DNA from 2 places in the Streptomyces sp. BHT-5-2 genome. Region 2 is predicted to be linked to the other one. Evidence: riboswitches for the same ligand, from Rfam matches in the RefSeq annotation. Region 2 holds a riboswitch; the other holds the start of a gene.
What was found. A riboswitch is a leader RNA that binds a small molecule or an ion and turns the genes downstream of it on or off. The one in region 2 is predicted to bind magnesium.
Positions count from the first base shown of each region.

Region 1: linked by a shared signal. The riboswitch ahead of K2224_RS29290 (MgtC/SapB family protein) and the one ahead of K2224_RS17445 (magnesium transporter MgtE N-terminal domain-containing protein) in region 2 are both predicted to bind magnesium.

Region 1 is NZ_CP081497.1:301,425-311,332, forward strand. It holds gene K2224_RS29260 (helix-turn-helix transcriptional regulator) at 1-131, shown strand, start outside; gene K2224_RS29265 (FAD-dependent oxidoreductase) at 177-1,550, opposite strand; gene K2224_RS29270 (DUF6214 family protein) at 1,689-2,618, shown strand; gene K2224_RS29275 (TetR/AcrR family transcriptional regulator) at 2,794-3,441, opposite strand; gene K2224_RS29285 (hypothetical protein) at 4,103-4,273, shown strand; gene K2224_RS40905 (hypothetical protein) at 4,261-4,383, shown strand; gene K2224_RS29290 (MgtC/SapB family protein) at 4,457-5,188, opposite strand; M-box (ykoK) riboswitch at 5,638-5,809, opposite strand; gene K2224_RS29295 (hypothetical protein) at 5,964-6,743, shown strand; gene pls (epsilon-poly-L-lysine synthase Pls) at 7,190-9,908, shown strand, end outside.
Region 2 is NZ_CP081496.1:3,897,294-3,907,201, forward strand. It holds gene K2224_RS17430 (M56 family metallopeptidase) at 1-798, shown strand, start outside; gene K2224_RS17435 (SDR family NAD(P)-dependent oxidoreductase) at 947-1,726, opposite strand; gene K2224_RS17440 (NRAMP family divalent metal transporter) at 1,873-3,165, opposite strand; gene K2224_RS17445 (magnesium transporter MgtE N-terminal domain-containing protein) at 3,162-4,529, opposite strand; M-box (ykoK) riboswitch at 4,833-5,007, opposite strand; M-box (ykoK) riboswitch at 5,421-5,594, shown strand; gene K2224_RS41400 (winged helix-turn-helix domain-containing protein) at 6,059-6,502, shown strand; gene K2224_RS17455 (hypothetical protein) at 6,578-6,961, shown strand; gene K2224_RS17460 (helix-turn-helix transcriptional regulator) at 6,945-7,343, shown strand; gene K2224_RS17465 (hypothetical protein) at 7,623-7,898, opposite strand; gene K2224_RS17470 (hypothetical protein) at 8,030-8,371, opposite strand; gene K2224_RS17475 (NRAMP family divalent metal transporter) at 8,449-9,908, opposite strand, start outside.

The sequences.
Region 1 (9,908 bases), on a different replicon from region 2:
AGCAGTTCTACCGCGGCACCGCCAAGATGAACGGCCTGCGCCGGGCCGACCTCGACGGGCTGTTCCCCGGTCTGATCGACGGCGTCCTCCGCGCGGCCGATCTCCAGGAGCGTCGCCTCGGCGAACGGTGAACGGGCCCGCACCGGCGACGGCACGGGCCCGGCGGACGCCGTCGCTCAGCGACCCACCATCGCCGACCGCGCCGCGTGCAGCAGCCCCTCCCAGTCGGCCAGCTTGACCGTGCCGCGGCCCAGGCTGCGGCCCCGTTCCGCCTCGGCCGCCTCGATGGCCAGCCAGCCCCGCCAGGGCACCGGCCGCGCCCCGGCCCGCTCCAGCGCCGCCACCGGATCCACCGCCACCGGCCGCTGGGCCAACTCCGCCGCGTCCGCCAGCAGGGACGTCGCGGTCTCCTTGGCGCACGGCCGGTTGGTGCCGATCACGCCGGTGGGGCCACGCTTGATCCACCCCGCCACATAGACGCCCGGGTCCGGCTTCCCGTCCCGCAGGACCCGCCCGTCCGCGTGCGGCACCGTCCCGGTCGCCTCGTCGAACGGCAGCCCCGGCTGCGGAAGCCCCCGATAGCCCACCGACCGCAGCACCAACTGCCCCTCGATCTCCTCGTGTTCACCCGTCCCCGCGACCCCGCCGCGCCCGTCGGGTACGGTCCGCTCGAACCGCACCGCCCGCACCCCGTCCGCCGGATCGCCGAGGATCTCCACCGGCCGCAGGAAGAACCGCAGATGGATCCGGCGCGGCCGACCCAGCCCCGACGCCATGGCCACCGGCCGCTCGGCCCAGTCGTGCAGCACCTCGATGTTCCGCCGCACCGGGGCGGGCAGCGCGCTCGGGTCGCGGTAGGCCGGGTCCAGGGCCAGTTCCTCCGGCCGGACCAGCACCCGCGTACCGGGCAGCGCGCCCAGCTCCCGCAGCTCCTTGGTGGTGAACTTGGCGTGCGAGGGGCCCCGCCGCCCCACCATCCACACGTCCTCGACCCGGCTGTCGGCCAGCGCCCCCAGCGCCCCCTGCGGCATGTCGGTCGCGGCCAGCTCGGCGGCTCCCCGGGACAGCATCCTGGCCACGTCCACCGCGACGTTGCCCACCCCGACCACCACCGCCGAACGCGCCGTCAGCGCGAAGCCGTCGGCCGCCGCGTCCGGGTGCGCGCTGTACCAGGCGACGAAGTCGGTGGCCGGATGGCTGCCGGGCAGCTCCTCGCCGGGGATGTCCAGCCGTCGGTCGGTGGCGGCGCCCACGCAGAACACCACCGCGTGGAACATCTTCCGCAACTCCGCCAGGCCCACGCCCGCATCGCCCACCTCGACGTTCCCCAGGAAGTGCACCCGGGGGTGCTCCAGCACCGTCCGCAGGTTGTTCTGCAGCGACTTGATCTTCTCGTGGTCCGGTGCCACGCCGTACCGCACCAGCCCGTAGGGGCATGGCAGCCGGTCCAGGACGTGGACCTCGATGTCCGGGACGGAATCCTGTCCGACCAGGGTCTGAGCGGTGTAGACACCGCTCGGTCCGGAACCGATCACAGCGACACGAAGCACGGGTGGCCCCTTCCGCGGAGTAACCCCAGGATCGCACCGGTGGCCGTGCGGCGGGAGAGCTGCGCTATCGGGGTTGCTCCCGGTCCGATGAGCGTGCCGCGCCCCTTGGCCGGGTGAGCTGGAGGCTAGGTTTTGTTTGTGTCGGAAAGTGAGTTTTATACCGATAACCCCCGATATAAAGCGCAAGGTGGGGCTCTGGCGTGGCCCGACTGGGAGCTTCAGGCGCATGGCTCGGCCGCGCCCGAACTGGGCCCCTGGTTCAGTGCCCGGCTGTCCTTCCCCCACGGCGCCCGGATCGACGTCCTGGTCACGGTGAACGGCGACCGCCTCACCGTCGAGGACGTCCGCGCCGACCCGCCCCTGACACTCGACGACCTGGCCTCCCTCGCCCACTGGATCGAGGGCCCGCTCGACGACGCCTGCCGGGCCGCCACCGGGCGCCCCCCGAAGTCCGCGGCCGGCGCCGTGGCGGCCCCCGATCCGGCGCCCCGCCCGGCCCCCGCCGCACCGGAAAGGCGCGAGGGCGCGGTCCGGCCCCGGCGGACCCGCGCGGGCACCGACGCCCCGGCGGACGACGTCGTGCACGGCGAGGGCGCCCTCTGCGGCGCGGACGCCGCTCCGACGGCCGCCACCGCCCCGGCAAGCACGGCATCCGACGACGGGACACCCGCACCGGCGCCCGGCGCCGCACCGGACGAGGCCCCCGGCCCGGCGCCCACCACCGCGACCGAGGCGGCTCCCGACCCGGCGCGAACCGCCGCACCCGCCGGGGACGACGACCCGGAACCGGACACCGGCCCGCCCCCCGCGGCGGGCGCCGCCTCGGGCGACGGGGCGGGGGTCGCCGCCCGGCCGCCCGACGAGCCGCGCTCGGCCGTCCTCGTCCGCTCCCGGGCCGGCGAACGCCGCAAGATCGCCGCGGCGGCCTACCGGGCCGCCCAGCAAGAGGGCCGCGACCCGATCCAGGCCGTCATGAACGCCACCGGCCGCAACCGCCGACGCGCCCTGCGCCTGATCGCCGGCGCCCGCGACGCCGGCCTGCTGACGCCACGTCATAACAAGCGGTAGACACCGCAATGCGCACAACCGCCCACGAACTCGCGTCGGCCACAGGGGAGTTCATGCCACCGGCAGCCGCCACGAACGAACTGCGCACGGTGCCCGTGGTGCTCCCGCGGTCCGCGGTGGTCACGCGATGCGCGGCGCCCGCGGGTCCGCTACGGTCCCAAGGGCGCCGTCCCCGTCACGCGTCGGGGCCTCCGCGCGTCGTCGCGCCCTCGGGGGGCCGTTCGCCCGGCGGGGCGCCCATCTCCCAGGCCAGCCCGTACCGTTGGAAGAGTTCGGCGCGCAGCCGGACCCGCGGCATCTGGGCGCCCGGGAGCAGCATCGGCACCACCGAGCCCATCAGCAGCGCGCGGAGCATCGGATAGTCCGTGTCGGGGTCGGCCGACCCGTAGGCCGTCACCGTCTCGCGCAGCAACTGGGCCAGCCGCTGCTGCTCCGGGCACTGGATGAATCCCGGGGACGTCAGGATTCCGGCCATGTGGGTGCGCATCAGCAGCGGTTCGTCGTGGGCCAGCCCCAGGATCGCGTCGATCGCGCGGGCCAGCAGCGCCCGTCCGGCGTCCGGACCGGTCGGCCGGGGCTCGCGCTCCAGGGCGGCCTGGAGCGTACGGTGCATCAGCCGGTGCACCGCCGACTGGAGAAGCTGGTGCTTGCCGGGGAAGTAGTACGAGATCAGCCCACGGGCCGCCCCCGCGCGCCGGGCGATGTCGCCGAGCGTCGTGGCGTCGTATCCGCGTTCGCTCACCAGCTCGACCGTCGCCTGCAAGAGCCGCTCGCGGGAGCGCCGCCGCAATTCTTCGTTGACCGATGCGCTGCGGGGGGACATGCTGTAACTCCTGCGTTGACTGGCTGAGAGCCAATATACTCAGTGCAGGTTCCGGGGACCCGCTCGTGAGGGCGGTGAATCCGGCCAGGCTGCCTGATTCGGGCGATGCGGGGGATCGCCCGAATCAGGCTCGTGCCACCTGGGACCGGGCCCGGCGCCCCAGACCGTGCCTGTCGGCCACCAACCAGCCCCTGCGGGACTGCGTGGTCGGGAAGCTCACGGAGGACTGGTCGCCCGAGCAGATATCCGGCCTCCTGGCCAGGACGCACACCGCCGGGTCGGGGATGCGGATCAGCCACGAGACGGTCTACCAGTCCCTGTTCATCCGGACCCGCGGAGTGCTGGCCAAGGCCCTGCAGAAGCACCTCCGCTCGGGCCGGCCGAAACGGCGACATCCACAACACCGTTACCGGACAGCGGTGTTCACAGATCAAGGACGCAGTGTCCATCGGCGAGCGCCCCACCGAAGCCGACGACCGCGCGGTTCCTGGCCACCGGGAGGGCGACCTGCTACTGGGCCGTGGCCTGACCCAGATCGCCACGGTCGTCGAACGTTCCACCCGCTTCAGCGTGCTCGTTCAGCTCGACGGGCGGGGCGTGGCCACCGTCACCGCCGGGCTGTCGGCCAAGATGCTCAAGCTGCCCGCCCAGCTCAGGAACCTTGACCCGGGACCGCGGGATGGAGCCGGCCGGGCACAAGGACGTCACCGCGGCCACCGGCCTGGACGGGTACTTCGCCGACCCGAGCAGCCCGTGGCAGCGCGGCACGAACGAGAACACCGACCGCCTGCCGCGTCAGCACCTCCCAAGAAAACGGCCATGGGAGACCTGACCCAGCACGACCTCGACAACATCGCGCTGAAGCTGAAGCTGAACACACGACCACGGAAGACCCTCGGCTTCGGGACGCCGGCAGATCGGCCGGAGGCTCTGCTGCACTGACCGGTCGAGCGCACCTTTTCTTTTTTCGTGAAGAAGCCTGCACCCGGGGGAGTTGTGGGTGGGCAGGGAGGGATCAGGCCAGCGCTCGTTGCTGCTCGGGGAGTTCGGGTTCGTCGAGGTGCCAGTGGAGGTCGCGGACGTCCGGCTCCAGGGAGAGCCGGGCGATGACCTGCTCCAGGGCCTGGGCGGGGGTGCCGGAGACGGTGACCGCGGCACGGATGCCGGTGGTGTCCTCGGCGTCCCGGCGGGCCCGCAGGCTGACGGGTGTCAGCCCGGATGCGGTGAGCGCCTGGAGCAGGAGGGCGCGGATGTGCGTCTCCGCGCGGCGCTCGCAGACCACGTGCACGGTGGCGTGCACCGCCGCGTCGGGGTCGGAGCCGGCGGCCGGGGCCCGGTCCAGCAGTCGCCCGGCCGGGCGCAGCACGAGGTGGACGGCGAGCACGGCGAGGGTGCCGAGGACGGCGAGTTCGAGCCGTCCGGAGGCGGCCAGGACGCCGGCGGCCGCGGAGCACCACAGGGTGGCGGCGGTGTTCAGACCGCGCACCCCCGCTCCGTCCCGGAGGATCACCCCGCCGCCGAGGAAGCCGATGCCGGAGACGACGTAGGAGGCGACCCGGGTGGGGCTGCCGGAGTCCCCGACGGCCGTGCTGTAGAGGACGAAGAGGGTGGCGCCGGTGGCGACGAGGGCGTTGGTGCGCAGCCCGGCCATCCGGGCGCGCCACTGGCGCTCGACACCGATGAGCGCTCCGCAGGCCACGCCGGTGGCGAGCCGGACGAGGAAGTCGACGATGGTCAGGGTGTGCATGGGAGCACCTCCTCGGGGACGGGGGAGGGGTGGGCTGACGGTGCGGACGGACGGCCGGTGGACCAGGGCGACTTGGGCGGGCTGGATGACGACCGGGACCGTGGCGAGGAAGAGGTGCGTCCGCAGGGCGGTCGGAGCGCGGTGCCGTTCACGGTGGCCTCCCGGCGCCCCTGGCGGGGTGGTGTCGGAGGCGCGCGGCAGCCGGCCGCCCCGCGCGGGTGCGCAGCACGGCGGCCCGTGACGGCGGTCGGCCGTACGGGGGCGTGCCGCGGCGGGGAGGCCGCGCGGGGAGGACGGTTACCGCGTGCCGGAAGGGTGCGAGGGCAGGCGGTGGTGGGGCCGATGATGGCCCGGACTACTGCAATCCATGTCTCCCGCCTCCTTCCGTCCGGGGTGTGCCCGGGGCGCCGTCGTCGATCCGGCAAGGAGCGGACCGGTCGCCGTCGACCGGTTCACCCCCATTCGTCAGAGCTTTGGCACGTCACGGCGTGGCCCCTGCGCGGGGCAGCCACCCGGGGTCACCCCTTGTGCCGGGGAGACCTGTCCTGATCCGGAGCGTCTCTCGACGGGCGGGATCAGTGGCCTGTGTCCGTGGCGAAGCCTCACCGAACGAGGTGACTGCCGCGTCAAACGTCTAGGAGTGTAGCCCCCGCCGGGACGATCACTTGCGTGGGTGTGCAAGTTCTTGACGGAATCCTGCTCGCCGGGCGGATCCGTCCCACCGGTCCGGTGATCGCGCTGGACACCGTGCCGGCCCCGGGTGAGCATGAGGCGCATGTCCCACGACCCCGAGCCCGGCAAGGCGGGCGACGCCGGTACCGACGCCGAGCGCCTGGACCGCATCGAGGCGCTGCTGGCCCCCGCCATGGCGGGGGTGGAGGAGGCCGGGCGGCGGCTGCGGCCGGCCTGGCGGCGGGTGACCCGCGGTGAGCCCCGCTGGCCCTCGACCCTCGCGGTGCTGGTGGCGGCGGCCCTGCAGGGCCTGCTGCCGGGGCGGCTGACGATCCGTCCGGAGTGGCTGCTGCCGGTGCTGGAGACCGCGCTGCTGCTGGTGCTGGTGGTCGCCGATCCGTTCCGCATCGAGCGGGTCTCCCGGCTCTACCGGTGGGCGGGGCTGGCGCTGATCGCGATGATCAGCGCGGCGAACGGCTGGTCCGCGGTGCATCTGGTGATCGGCCTGGTGCATGGCACGGAGGGCGAGGAGGCCGGGCCACTGCTGGCGACCGGCGGCGGCATCTGGGCGACCAACGTCATCGTCTTCGCGCTGTGGTACTGGGAGTGGGACCGCGGTGGTCCGGTCGCCCGGGTCCACGCCGTGCACCGCTACCCGGACTTCCTCTTCCCGCAGATGGCGACGCCGGAGCTGGCCCCGGAGCACTGGGAGCCGCAGTTCGTCGACTACCTGTACCTGTCGTTCACCAACGCCACCGCCTTCAGTCCCACCGACGTGATGCCGCTGACCCGTTGGGCGAAGCTGCTGATGCTGTTGCAGTCGGCGGTCTCGCTGCTGACGGTCGTTCTGGTGGTGGCCCGTGCGGTCAACATCCTCAAGTAGCCCGCGCCAGGCAACTTACGGGCATTCAGAGGCGTCAAAAACGGTGTGGGGACGGCGTGATGAGGGTATGACAGCCTCATGACGGGTCGATGAGACGGCCGTGAGAATCCGATGAATAGTTGCTCGGTTGCGCAATATTTGATCAAGGCTTGACCGGATACCCCGTAACCGTTCGACCGCAAGGATCTGACCTGCGGTTTTGAGCGTTTCGGAGGCGGTGCCGAAAACAATCCCCGGCGGCGGTCAATTCTTTCCCATGACATGGTCAGGTGCCGGAGCCGGATTCCCCGTGCAGCCTGCCCAAGCGGCCGGCTCCCGCTTTCACAACACGTTCGATTGGGGGAACGGGGAACCCGAGCTGCGAACCGGTGCCCGGGCGGCGGCATCTCTAGTGGCGAACGTCCGAGGGTTTCCACCCACCGGCACCGAACAACAGAGGCATATCGATGTCGTCGCCCCTTCTCGAATCGTCCTTCGAGCCGTCAGAATCCATCCCCCCGGGGGCTGTCTACCGCACCGCCGGCACCCCGGCCCCGCGAACCCTGCTCGACGTGCTCGATGCCACCGCCGCCGCACACCCCCAGGCGATCGCCTTGGACACGGGCTCCGAAGTGCTCACCTACCGTGACCTGTGCACCGAGGCCGAGCGCCGCGCACGGCAGCTCAGGGACCGCGGAATCGGTCCCGGCGACCGGGTAGGAGTCCGTGTGCCCTCCGGGACCTCCGAGCTGTACCTGTCCATCCTCGCCGTCCTGCGCAGCGGAGCGGCCTACGTACCGGTCGACGCCGACGACCCCGACGAGCGGGCCGCCACCGTCTTCCGCGAGGCCGCCGTCTGCGCCGTCCTGGGCCCCGACGGCCCGCTGCCCGGCCCGGCCCGGCCCGCCGGGGCGCCGCGCGCCCCGGGCCTCCAGGACGACGCCTGGATCATCTTCACCTCCGGCTCGACCGGCGCCCCCAAGGGCGTGGCGGTCAGCCACCGCTCCGCCGCCGCCTTCGTCGACGCCGAGGCCGGACTGTTCTGCCAGGACCGGCCGCTGGGGCCCGGCGACCGGGTGCTGGCCGGGCTGTCCGTCGCCTTCGACGCCTCCTGCGAGGAGATGTGGCTCGCCTGGCGGCACGGCGCCTGCCTGGTTCCCGCCCCCCGCTCGCTGGTCCGGGCCGGCCACGAACTCGGCCCGTGGCTGGTCGAACGCGGTATCACCGTGGTCTCCACAGTTCCCACCCTCGCCGCACTGTGGCCGGACGAGGCGATGCACCGGGTCCGGCTGCTGATCGTCGGCGGCGAGTCCTGCCCCGCCGGGCTCGTCGACCGCTTCGCCGGCCCCGGCCGCGAGATGTGGAACACCTACGGCCCGACCGAGACCACCGTCGTCGCCTGCGCCGCCCGCCTCCTGCCGGGGGAGCCGGTCCGCATCGGCCTGCCCCTGGAGGGCTGGCAGCTCGCCGTCGTCGACCCGGCCGGCCGGCCGGTGCCGTACGGCGCGGAGGGCGAGCTGCTGATCGGCGGCGTGGGCATCGCCCGCTACCTCGACCCGGCCAAGGACGCCGAGCGCTTCCGGCCCGACGGCGTGCTGGACACCGCCCGCGCCTACCGCACCGGCGACCTGGTCCGCGCCGAACCCGGGGGCCTGCTCTTCGTCGGACGCGCCGACGACCAGATCAAACTCGGCGGCCGCCGGATCGAGCTGGGCGAGATCGACGCCGCCCTGGCCGAGCTGCCCGGCGTCCGCGGCGCCGCCGCGGCCGTCCAGACCACCCCGGCCGGCACCCAGGTCCTGGTCGGCTACATCGTCCCCGACCGGCGCACCGCCGACGGCTCCAGCTTCCAGCAGGACAAGGCCCGCGCGTTGCTCCAGGAACGGCTGCCGGCACAGCTGGTGCCCGTCCTGGCCGAGGTCGAGAGCCTGCCCACCAGGACCTCCGGCAAGGTCGACCGCAAGGCGCTGCCCTGGCCGCTGCCGGCCGCCCCGGCCGACGCCGACGCCAGCGACCCGGCCGCGGCCCTGCACGGCACCGCCGCCCGCCTCGCCGGGATCTGGACCGACCTCCTCGGCGTCCGCCCCGGCCCGGACAGCGACTTCGTCGCCCTCGGCGGCACCAGCCTCGTCGCCGCCCGGATGGCGTCCCGGCTGCGCGTCCACCACCCCGGCGTCTCGGTCGCCGACCTCTACCGCCACCCGGTGCTGCGCGACATGGCCGAGCACCTGGACTCGCTCGGCGGCCCGGTGGACGAGGTCCGCCCGGTCCGCCCCGTCCCGCGTCGCACCGCGGTCGTCCAACTCCTCGTCCAGACCGGCCTGTACGGCATCGCCGGGCTGCGCGGGCTCGTCGGGCTGGCGCTCGCGGACAACGTCCTCGGCTGGCTCGCCCCGCAGGTCTGGGCCCCGCACACCGCCTGGTGGCTGATCATCGTCGGCTGGGTGGTGCTCTACAGCGCCCCGATGCGCTGCGCCCTGGGCGCGCTCGCCGCCCGGATGCTCGCCGGTTCCATCCGGCCGGGCGCCCACCCGCGCGGCGGCGCCACCCATCTGCGCCTGTGGACCGCCGAACGCGTGGTCGCCGCCTTCGGCGTCCCGTCCCTGCTCGGCACGCCCTGGGCGCGGCTGTACGCCCGGACGCTGGGCTGCGCCACCGGGCGCGACGTGGCGCTGCACACCATGCCGCCGGTCACCGGCCTCGCCGAACTCGGCGACGGCTGCAGCGTCGAACCGGAGGCCGACATCTCCGGCTGGTGGCTCGACGGCGACACCCTGCACGTCGGCACGGTCCGGATCGGCGCCGGGGCCCGGGTCGCCCACCGCAGCATGCTGATGCCCGGCGCCGTCGTCGGCCGGGACGCCGAACTCGCCGCCGGCGGCTGCCTGGACGGCGAGATCCCCGACGGTGCCTGCTGGACCGGCTCCCCGGCCCGCCCCGCCGGCGCCGCCGAGCGGATGGCCGGCGCCGCCTGGCCCGCCCCCGAGCGGCGGCGCTCGCGCCGCTGGACCGCCGCCTACGCGCTCGCCCTGTTGGGCCTGCCGCTGCTGGCCCTGCTCTCCGCCGCCCCCGCACTGGTCGGCGTGTACTTCCTGCTCCGTGACAGCGGCACCCTGGGGACCGCCGCGGTCCGCCTGCTGGTGGCCGCACCGGTCTTCACGCTCCTCACCACCGGCTGCTCGATCC
Region 2 (9,908 bases):
CTCCACGCGGGCGCCGTCGGCGCGCAGGTCGCGACCTGGATCTCCAAGGTGGTCTCCGGTGACGGCTCGGCGAAGCCGCCCGGTACGGCTGGGCCCGACGGCGGGGCCGCCGCGCTCAGCGCCGCGGTCAAGAAGGCCATGGCGGGCAAGGGCAGCGTCAAACTCACCGCGCAGGTGAGCATGGGCAGCGTGAGTACGACCGACGAGCACTGCCTGATGCGCCTGCGGTCTGCAGCGGTCGCCATGGACTGCGTTGTGGCCACCAGCGCACTGGGCACGCAGTGGACGGCCCACATGATCGTGCTGCCCGACACCGCCTACCTCTCCATGCCGGACATGCTGCGGCTGCCCGGCGGCAAGCAGTGGGCCAAGCTCGGAGCGGACGGCAAGAACCCGATATCCGCGATGCTGGCTGAGTCGACGAAACGGCTGCAGAACTCCATGGACGTGAACGCGACGGTGCCGCCGGGCGCACAGATCGTCGGCGCAGCGAGAGAACAGGTCGACGGGAAGCCGACCACCCGCTTCGACATCGCCTACGACGTGCGGGCCGCGGCGGACGCCGCCACCAGCGACGTGGACAAGCAGTCCCTCCTGGCCCTGGCGCAATCCGGCGTCAGCACGGTGACCAGACAGCTATGGGTGGACGAGGCCAACCTGCCCGTGCAGATCGCCGGCACGGTGACACTGCCGCAGTACGGCCCGATGGCCACCAAAGTGAAGTTCACCGACTGGGACGTGCCGGCAGACATCCAGCCGCCACCGGCCGACCAGGTGGGTTCCATGCCGGGTGACTAGCCAGTCGTCGGTCCGGGTGAGCCGTCAACGGATGCGCTGAAGGCCGAGACCTCACATGGCCGTTCGCTCTCGGTGGTCTTCTCGATCTGGTGCCGATCTCCGACTCGGGCTCGGTTCTCCGAGTTGGGCTCGGTTCTCCGAGTTGGGCTCAGTGAACGGACAACCCGCCGTCGACGAAGATCGCCTGTCCGGTGACGTAGCCGGAACCGCGGCCGGCCAGGAACACCGCCGCTCCGGCGAAGTCCTCGGCCAGGCCGTTGCGCCCGACCATCGTGCGCGTGGCCAGCGCCGCCACCTGCTCCGGGTCGGACGACAACCGCGCGTTCAGGGGGGTCAGGACGAAGCCGGGCACCAGGGTGTTGCAGGTCACACCGCGTGGTGACCACGCCTCGGCCTGCGAGCGGGCCAGCGACTCCAGTGCCCCTTTGGAGACCCCGTAGGCACCGCTCTGGACGAACGCCCGGTGCGCCTGCTGGGAGGTGACGTGGATGATCCGTCCGAAGCCGCGCTCGGCCATGCCGGGCCCGAACCGCTGGCCCAACAAGTAGGGCGCCTCCAGGTTCACCGCCATCGTGGCGTCCCAGACGTCTTCGCCCAGCTCGCCCATCGGCGGCCGCAGGTTGATCCCGGCACTGTTGACGAGAATGTCGGGCTCGCCGAACACGTCGGCGGCCTGCTCCGCCGCCGCGCGCACCCCGTCGCGGGTGCTCAGGTCGGCGCTCACCCGGGCCGCCCGGCAGCCGTCCGCCGCCAGTTCGTCGACCGCGGCGGTCAGTTCCGGCTCCCTGCGCGCCACGAGCACCACGCTCGCTCCCGCTCGCGCGAGAGCCCCGGCGATGGCGCGGCCGATGCCGGAACTGCCGCCCGTCACCACGGCGACCCGGCCGTCCAGGGAGAACAGTTCGGAGAGGTAGCTAGACGAGTTCATGTCCGCACCCTAGGCGGCTCGTCCACGGCAGCAGCGGCCGGGCGTCGCTGTTCGGAGCGGACGATGCGTCGCGCGGCGAGCTGCTTTCCCCATGTGCATGCGGACGGCACTCCCCCTGTGCGGGGGGGGGCGCCGTAACGCCGAGGTCAGCCCAGGCCGAACCAGCCGAGCACCGTCTGCACCAGAAGGATGGTGGACATCGCGGCGACACCGATGACCACGGCGGTGGCGGCGATGCGGTAGCGCGGGCCGTTGGCGGCGCTACCGAGGACCGAGCGGCGGTTGGTCAGCACCAGCAGGTAGATCAGGACGATCGGGCTGATCAGGCCCTGGAGGACCTGGGTGCCGATCAGCAGCTGGATGACGTCGACCGGAGTCATCGCCACCACCGCACCCAGGATGATCTGGGCGGTGAACAGGCCCAGGAACAGCGGGGCGTCGCGGAAGCTGCGTGAGACGGAGCGTTCGACGCCGGCTGCCTCTCCTATGGCGTAGCTGGCGGAGAGCGGGACGACGGCTCCGGCGAGGGCGGAGGCGCCGATCAGGCCGAAGGCGAAGAGGAGTTCGGCGTTGTGGCCGGCGACCGGTTTGAGGGCCTCGGCGGCCTGGGCGGCGGAGTCGAGCGGGCCGGTGCCGCCGATGGCGGAGGCTGTGGCGATGATGATCGTGAGGCTGATGAGGCAGGCGAAGACCGCGCCGAGGATGGCGTCGGCCCGGATGAGCGGGTAGTCGGCGGGCTTGGCGCCGCGGTCGACGACGCCTGCTGCGGCATAGAACTGCATGTACGGGCTGACCGTCGTACCGATCAGGGCGACCGCGAGGAGGATGAAGCTCTTGTCGGGCTCCATGTGCGGGACCACCAGGTGGTGGCCGACGGCGCCCCAGTCGGGGTGTCCGAGGACCATGGCGACCGGGTAGGCGAAGAACGCCAGCGACATGATGAGGAAGATGCGTTCGGCCCAGTGGTAGGAGCCGAACAGCACCAGCGCCCACAGCAGGACCGCGGCCGGTGGGATGACCGCCCACTTGGGGACGCCCAGCAGCTCGAACGCGGCGCCGATGCCCGCGAACTCGCTCACCACCAGGCCGGTGTTGGCCAGCAGCAGGCAGAGGACGGCCAGTGCGGTCAGGCGGAGGCTGAACTGTTCGCGGATCAGGGCACCGAGGCCCTTGCCGGTGTACGCACCGAGCCGGACGGCCATCTCCTGCACCATCACCAGGGCGACCGTGACCAGCACCATGAAGAACAGCGTGCCGTAAGTGAATTGGGAACCGGCCGAGGCGTAGGTGGCGATTCCGGCGGCGTCGTTGCCCGCGTTGGCGGCGACCAGGCCGGGGCCGGCGATCGCCGCGACCATGGTGATACGCCGCCAGCCGGTACGGCGGGCCGGTCGCTCCGCGGCTGGCGGCCCAGTAGCGACGTCAAGGTCACGGGTCACTGAAGAAACCTCCGGAAGTGCAGGCGCCCGCGATCGGGCAGCATCGCGTCGAGCAGGTCGTCGGCCAGAATGCGGCCGAGGGGCCGGTCGGTGTCGTCGACCACCAGGAGCGAGGAGGCGCGGGCGGTGACCAACTCGTCGGCGGCCTCGGCCAACGGCGTGTCGGCGTGGACGACAACCGGCGGGCCGAACTGGGCCAGCCAGGCCACCAGGTCCGCCACCGGCGAGGCGTCCTCGGCCACCGCCAGGTCGAACAGCCCGATGTCGCACAGCAGTCGGCCGTGCTCGTCCACGACGGCGACGGCATCGATCTCGGTGCGGTGCTCGGCCTGCTCGGCCAGCCGGGCACGGACCTGGGCGACGGTCTCGTCCGGGTGGGTGGTGACCAGCAGGGTGGTCATGGCGCCGCCCGCGGTGCCCTCCCGGTGGGTCAGCAGCCGGCGCAGCTCCGCCGCCTCGCCGCTGGGCATGCGGCGCAGCAGGTTCTCGCGCTCCTCGGCGGTGAGGTCGCGCAGGGCGTCGGTGGCCTCGTCCGGTTCCATCTCGTCGACCAGCCGGGCGGCGTGCTCGGGAGCGGCCTCGCGCAGCAGGTTCTCCAGCTCCGCCGGCTCCATCTCCTCCAGCGCGTCGGCGGCCTGCTCCGGCTCCAGCCAGCCCAGCAGCTGCTGGCGCTCGCTGCGGCCGAGGTCTTCGAGGATGTCGGCGAGATCGGCCGGGCGCAGCTGGTGCAGCGCGGCGCGGGAGGCACGCAGCCGGACCTCCGCGGGCCCTTCGGTCGCCTGCTCGCCGAACGGGGCGACCGCGTGCCAGTCCAGCACCCGCTCCGGAGTCGGCCGGGCCTGCCAGCGGCGCGGCCCGAGCCGACGCAGCAGCGTCGGCAGGGAGACGTCCACCCCGACGAGCACCACCTTGTCGACCAGCGGTGCCAGGTACAGGTCGGCCGCCCGGGTCACCTGCACGCCGTCCACGTCCACGAGCTGGTGGTCGAGGACGTCCCTGGCGAGCAGCACCTCACCGGGGCGCCGGGCGAAGTCCCGCATGTCGATCCGCGCGGTGCGCAGCCGTACGTGCCCGGCGTGTACGTTGCCGATGGCGTCCGACGCCAGGAAGGTGTGCCGCCGCCCTATTCGCAGGATCAGGCCGGTGACCGGCGGATACGACTCCTCGCCGTACAGCCGGGCGACCACGTCGACCACCCGGCCGACCTCCTCGCCGGCCTGGTTGGTGACCGGACCGCCCACCAGCCCGGCCAGCGAGACCAGCGAGGTGCGGACGGCTCTGGAGGCGGTGGCGCGGCGCTCCTGGGTGACCCGGCGGTCGCGCAGACGGGCCGAGGTGGACATGAGCAGCGTGTTGACGGACAAGGTGGACACCCCCTTGCCCCGGTATATCGGGGCACCGGGCGGCCACGGCAGCATGCTCTCCCCACGCCGCCGGACTCGGTCCAGGGGCCACCGGGCCTGATTCACCGGGCAGGTCCGCAAGGGGGCCGGGCGGGGTCAGGTCAGTGGAGGAGGGCGGGCCGCCTCGGGCCGCGAAGGGACAGTGAGGACAACGCGGGATGGGGCCGACTATGGCCCGGACTACTGTCCACTCTCGCCTCCTCCCGGTCCCGGCCGCGCTCACGACGTCACGGCCATATGGCAGGGCAGCCGGGCAGAGGCCCCGGCACACCCCAACTCGTCAGAGCTTTGGCACTCCACGGCGTGTCCCCTCAAGCACGGGGAAGCCACTTGGGGTCACCCCTTGGGCCGGGGAGACCTGTCCTGATCCGGAGCGTCTCTCGACGGGTGGGATCAGTGGCCTGTGTCCGTGAAGACGCCTCACCGAACGAGGTGTCTCATCAAAACCGGCTCAACGATACGCCCCCGCCCTCGCCCCCTCCCAATCCATGACCTGCGCTTGACCTCGCACCTACGGGACCGTGACCGTCTCGGTCCCTGTTTCGGGCCGGAGCTCGGTTGCGTCGGCGACGAGTCAGGGCCCGTCCTGAGCAACGAGCGAAATGCGCCATGGATCGCCCGGAGCCCGATGCCGCTGATGGCCGGGGTAGCTCCAGGACCCCGCCGGACCGGTTCACGGTTACCGTTTCGGTCGTGAAGTCCGGGTTGTCGGTGGTAGGTCGAAGGGATGGTTCACCACTAACGGGCGTGCTGCATCAGCCCGGAACGTCGTGATTCACAGCACGTGCGCCAAGCACACGACCCGTAGTTGCGTCGATGCGCAAATAGGTGCAGACTCTGAGAGGTTTGAAGAAGGCACCTCGTTCGGTGAGGCGTCTGCAACGGACACAGGCCACTGACCCCACGACGTCGAGAGACGCCCAGGGTCAGGACAGGTCTCCCCGGCCCAAGGGGTGACCCCAAGTGGCTTCCCCCGTAGGGGATTACGCCGTGCAGTGCCAAAGCTCTGACGAGATGGGGTGAACCGGCCCGGCAGGCCGGTCCGCTCCTTGCCGAGTCGTACGGCGCCCCCGCGCGCCCCGGCCGGGAGGAGGCGAGAGGCATGGACCATAGTTGCAGTAGTCCGTACCACGACCACGGGCGCCCCGTGAACGGGATCCTTATGCCTGCCTCGGCCTCCACGCCGCGGTAGCCACCTCTCCCCCACGCACCCACCGGTGCTCTCACCGGCTTTCGAGCGGCCAACCGGCCCGCTCTGGTGCGCGCCCCGTTCACGCGCGTCCTCATTCACCGCGCGTTCCGCACGTCGGACTGCACGCCCACCGGCACGCCATCACCGGCCCCGACGGTCGACGCCGACTCGACGCTGCCTCGAAGCCGACTCAACGCTGCCTCGAAGCCGGCCTGAAGGGGTCTCGGCGCTGCCTGGCTGTGCGCCCCCGGTCAGCGAGTGCGGCGTCGTTGTCCCGACCCATCCCAAGGAAACAGTCATGAAGCTCCACCACCGCTCGAACCGGCACGCACTGCTGGAGCGGCCTTCCCGGGTCCGCTGGTGCCGCCGGCCCGGTCCCCAGTCGCCGTCGTCCCGTCACGAAGTGCTGGACCTGCCCAGGGCGCCGGTCCACCGCGTTCGTGGACTGGTCGTCGACTGCGGGAGTCGTCACGTGTCACTCGACGGACGCCAACTGGACCTCACCTGCATGGAGTTCGAGCTGCTCACCCATCTGGTGGCTCACCAGCACCGGGTCTACAGCCGCGAGCAGTTGATGTCACTGGTATGGCAGCAGACACCCGCCGGAGACCTGCGCACGGTCGACGTTCACATCGCCCGCCTGCGCCGGAAGCTCGGTCCTGGACACCAGGGGTTGATCCGCACCGTACGCATGGTCGGCTACGCCTTCGACCCGTCGGCCACGCCCACGTCCCGCCGCTGAGCGGGGAGGACCGACGGTCCGCCCGCGCCTGTCGGTCCTCCCCGCCAAGTCGCCGAGATCCCAAGGAAAACCGATATGCGATTCCTGCCTCGTTCCCTTCGCAAGCAGACCAGGCACCCCGGGTCCGGTACGACGACGTCCCGGAGCCGCGCACTGGTCACCCTCCACGTGCGCTGCGACCGGCACGCCGAGAACAAGGTACGCGCGCTGTGCGTACTGGCCCTGAGCCAGCCCGGCGCCCGACTGGAGGCTCTGCGCTCCGCCCGGTACGACTCGGTCACCGCGCACCTGCACCTGACGGCCACCCTGGACGTCACGGAAACCGGACTGCTCGACCGGCTCGTCGACATGCTCTCCCGCGTTCCGTCCGTGCGCGACCTGCACTGGCAGCGTGACGACGGCGCCGACGGTCGCGCATCCGTCCCGGGAAGGGGGTCGGCCGGTGCAACCGCGCACTGACCACGACGGCGACCTGCTCCCGGTGTGTGCCACGAACGTGCCGTTCGCAGTCTCCGAAATCGCCGCCGTGACAGCGGCGTTGAAGGCGATTGCCGGTCCGGTCCGGCTCCGGTTGTTACAGGCGCTGGCCGACCGCGACCTCTCGATCGGCCAGTTGGCGGAGTACATCGGGGCCCCTTACGCGACCGTTTCCCAGCACCTCGCCCAGCTGCGTGCGGCGGGCCTGGTCACGGTGGCCGGCAGCGGAAGCCGCGTCCTGTACGGCACCAGCAACCCCCACCTCCCAGCCGTTCTCATGGCCGCTCGGCAGTTGGCCGCGCATCCCGTGCACCCCGCGCGCCCCGTCCGGCCCGCAGCCGGAGCCCCAGCCGGAGTCGGGTGAAGCACCGCGGACGGCAGGGAACAAGACGGCAGGGAACAGGGCAGACAACAACAGAACATATGGCGTCAGTGCGGCGTTCGGTGATGCGGGGATCTCCCGGATCACCGAACGCCGCAGGCGTGTGTCGGGTCCGATCTCCGGCAGCTGACGCCCAGTCAGGCACGGGAGCGAGCCGCACGGGGATGAACGAGCCGCACGGCGATGCGTCGAAGCGGTCCGGCGAGAAGGGCTTGCCGGACCGCTGTTTCCCGTGCGCAGGTGGTACGCAGGTGGAGGGAGTCAGGGCGTTACGTGCCAGTGGGCTTCGAGGCGTCGGCGGCCTTGGGGACCCGGGACGGTGTGCCAGTGGGCGTGCGGGCGGGCGGGGCGCTCCTCGGTGGTGGACTCGGGCACGGTCGTCGGGCCGGGGAGCGTGTGCAGGACGGCGTTGTCGAGGGGGCTGTCGGCGATGCGCCGGGCCGCGGTGGCCAGCGCGTCGAGGATGCTGCGGCCGGGGTTACGGCCGTGGATGGCGGTGCCAGTGCGGCGGATGTGGACAGCGGTGAAGACGGACATGTGGGAGTCACCTCCGTGGGGTGGCGCGGCAGTCGAGGCGGACTGGGCGGCGAGTGGGCGAACGGTTCGGCGGTGTGCGGCACTTGGGCGATCGTGCGCCCCCGATGCGAACGTGCGGCGCAAGGGCCGTATCAGGTGCGGCCGGCCCGGGCGGCGGCTTCGGTGACGCGCTCGGCGGCCGGCAGCGGCAGGTCGGCGAATCGGGCGAGCCAGCGGGTGTCGTGGCCCTGGCGGGCGAGGACGTAGGCGAGGTGTACGCGCGGTTCGTACGTGGCGTGCGGGCCCTGGGGCCGTGGGCAGCTGCTCGGGCCGTCGAGGAGGTAGTCCCGCTCGGTGCCGTCGTGCAGGGTCAATCGGATCCGCGGGCAGACGTGGCCGGTGGGGGACGGGCCGGGGCGGTGGTCGGTGGTGTGGCGGGGGTGTCGGGGCGGCGTGGTGGGCCGGGTGTCGGTGGGGTGCGGGAGCAGGCGCACGGTCCCTCCCTTCTTCGTACGGGGGTGTTGGTGGCGGCGGGTGGGGAGGTCCCGCCGCCACCGGATCGGGTGGGCGGTCAGCCGCCCATGGCGAGTTGGACGATGCGGACGATGACCAGGACCATCGCGACCAGCAGGTAGGTGCGCAGGGCGGTCAGGCCGATCTTGCGGCCGGTGGAGAGGATGGGGGCCGGCAGTTGGTCCAGCGGGGGCATCCGCCAGGTTTCCTTGCCGGTGCGGTCGATGGGCCGGCCGCCGCTGCTCCAGCCCTTTCGTCGGCGGCGCAGTTCGGCGTAGCCGAGGGCGAGCAGGCCGGCGACGCCGCAGATCGCCATGATGTCGAGGATCGCGGCGGAGGTGATGTCGGGGAAGAGGACGGCGGCGGTCAGGATGATGGAGAGGGTGACGAGGACGGCGACCACGAAGGAGGTGAAGACGTTCATGGCCTTGCCGTTGACCCACGGGCCCAGTACGGCACGGTCGTTGCACAGCAGGAGCAGGAAGACCGAGGCGGAGGGCAACAGGACACCGGCGAGGGTCTGGACGCCTTCGGTGAGCAGGCCCAGCGGGGAGCCGGGGATGATCACGATGATCGCGGCGGTGAGGATGAGGCCGGCGAAGACGGCGTAGAAGCCCTTGGCGCCCTTGATGCCGCGGTGCAGGGAGTGCTTGAGGCCCAGGACGTCGCCGAGCGCGTAGGCGGTGGACAGCGACACCGCCGAGGCGCCGATGATCGAGGCGTCAAGCAGCGCGATGGCGAAGAGCACGCCCGCGGTCCTGCCCGCGTACGCCTCCAGGCCGTGTGCGACGCCCGCCGCGTCGTCGAACTTCCCGAAGCCGCCGGTTCCGGCGAACGCGACCGCGGTGAAGCCCATCATGGCCGCGGCGCCGATGACCACGATGACGATGCCGAGCCACAGGTCGGCCTTCTCGTAGCGCATGAAGCGCGGGGTGATGCGCTTGTCGATGACGTAGGACTGTTGGAAGAAGAGCTGCCAGGGCGCCACGGTGGTGCCGACGATCGCGATGATCAGCAGCATGACGTCGGAGAGTCGGGAGTGGGCCGGCAGGCCGGGGACGACGAAGTCGTGCGCCATCTGCGAGGTGGCGGGGTGGGCGATGAAGTAGATCGGGATCAGCAGCAGGGAGCCCAGGCAGAGCAGGACCGCGGTGCGTTCGAAGCGGCGGAAGGAACCGGTGGAGGCGGCGACGATGACCACCGCGGCGGCGACCAGCACGCTGGCGGTCTTCGGCAGTCCGAGGTAGCCGACGGCGAGGGTGACGCCGATGAACTCGGTGACGATGGTCAGCGCGTTGAGCAGGAACAGGTCGATGACCGAGAACGCGCCCCAGAACTTCCCGAACCGCTCCAGGATGAGCCGGGCGTGCCCCACCCCGGTGACGGCACCGAGCCGGAGCACCATCTCCTGGTTGACGTACAGGACCGGGACGAGCAGCAGCAGGGTCCACAGCAGGCGGGTGCCGTAGTTCTGGCCGGCCTGGGTGTAGGTGCCGAAGGCGCCGGCGTCGTTGTCGC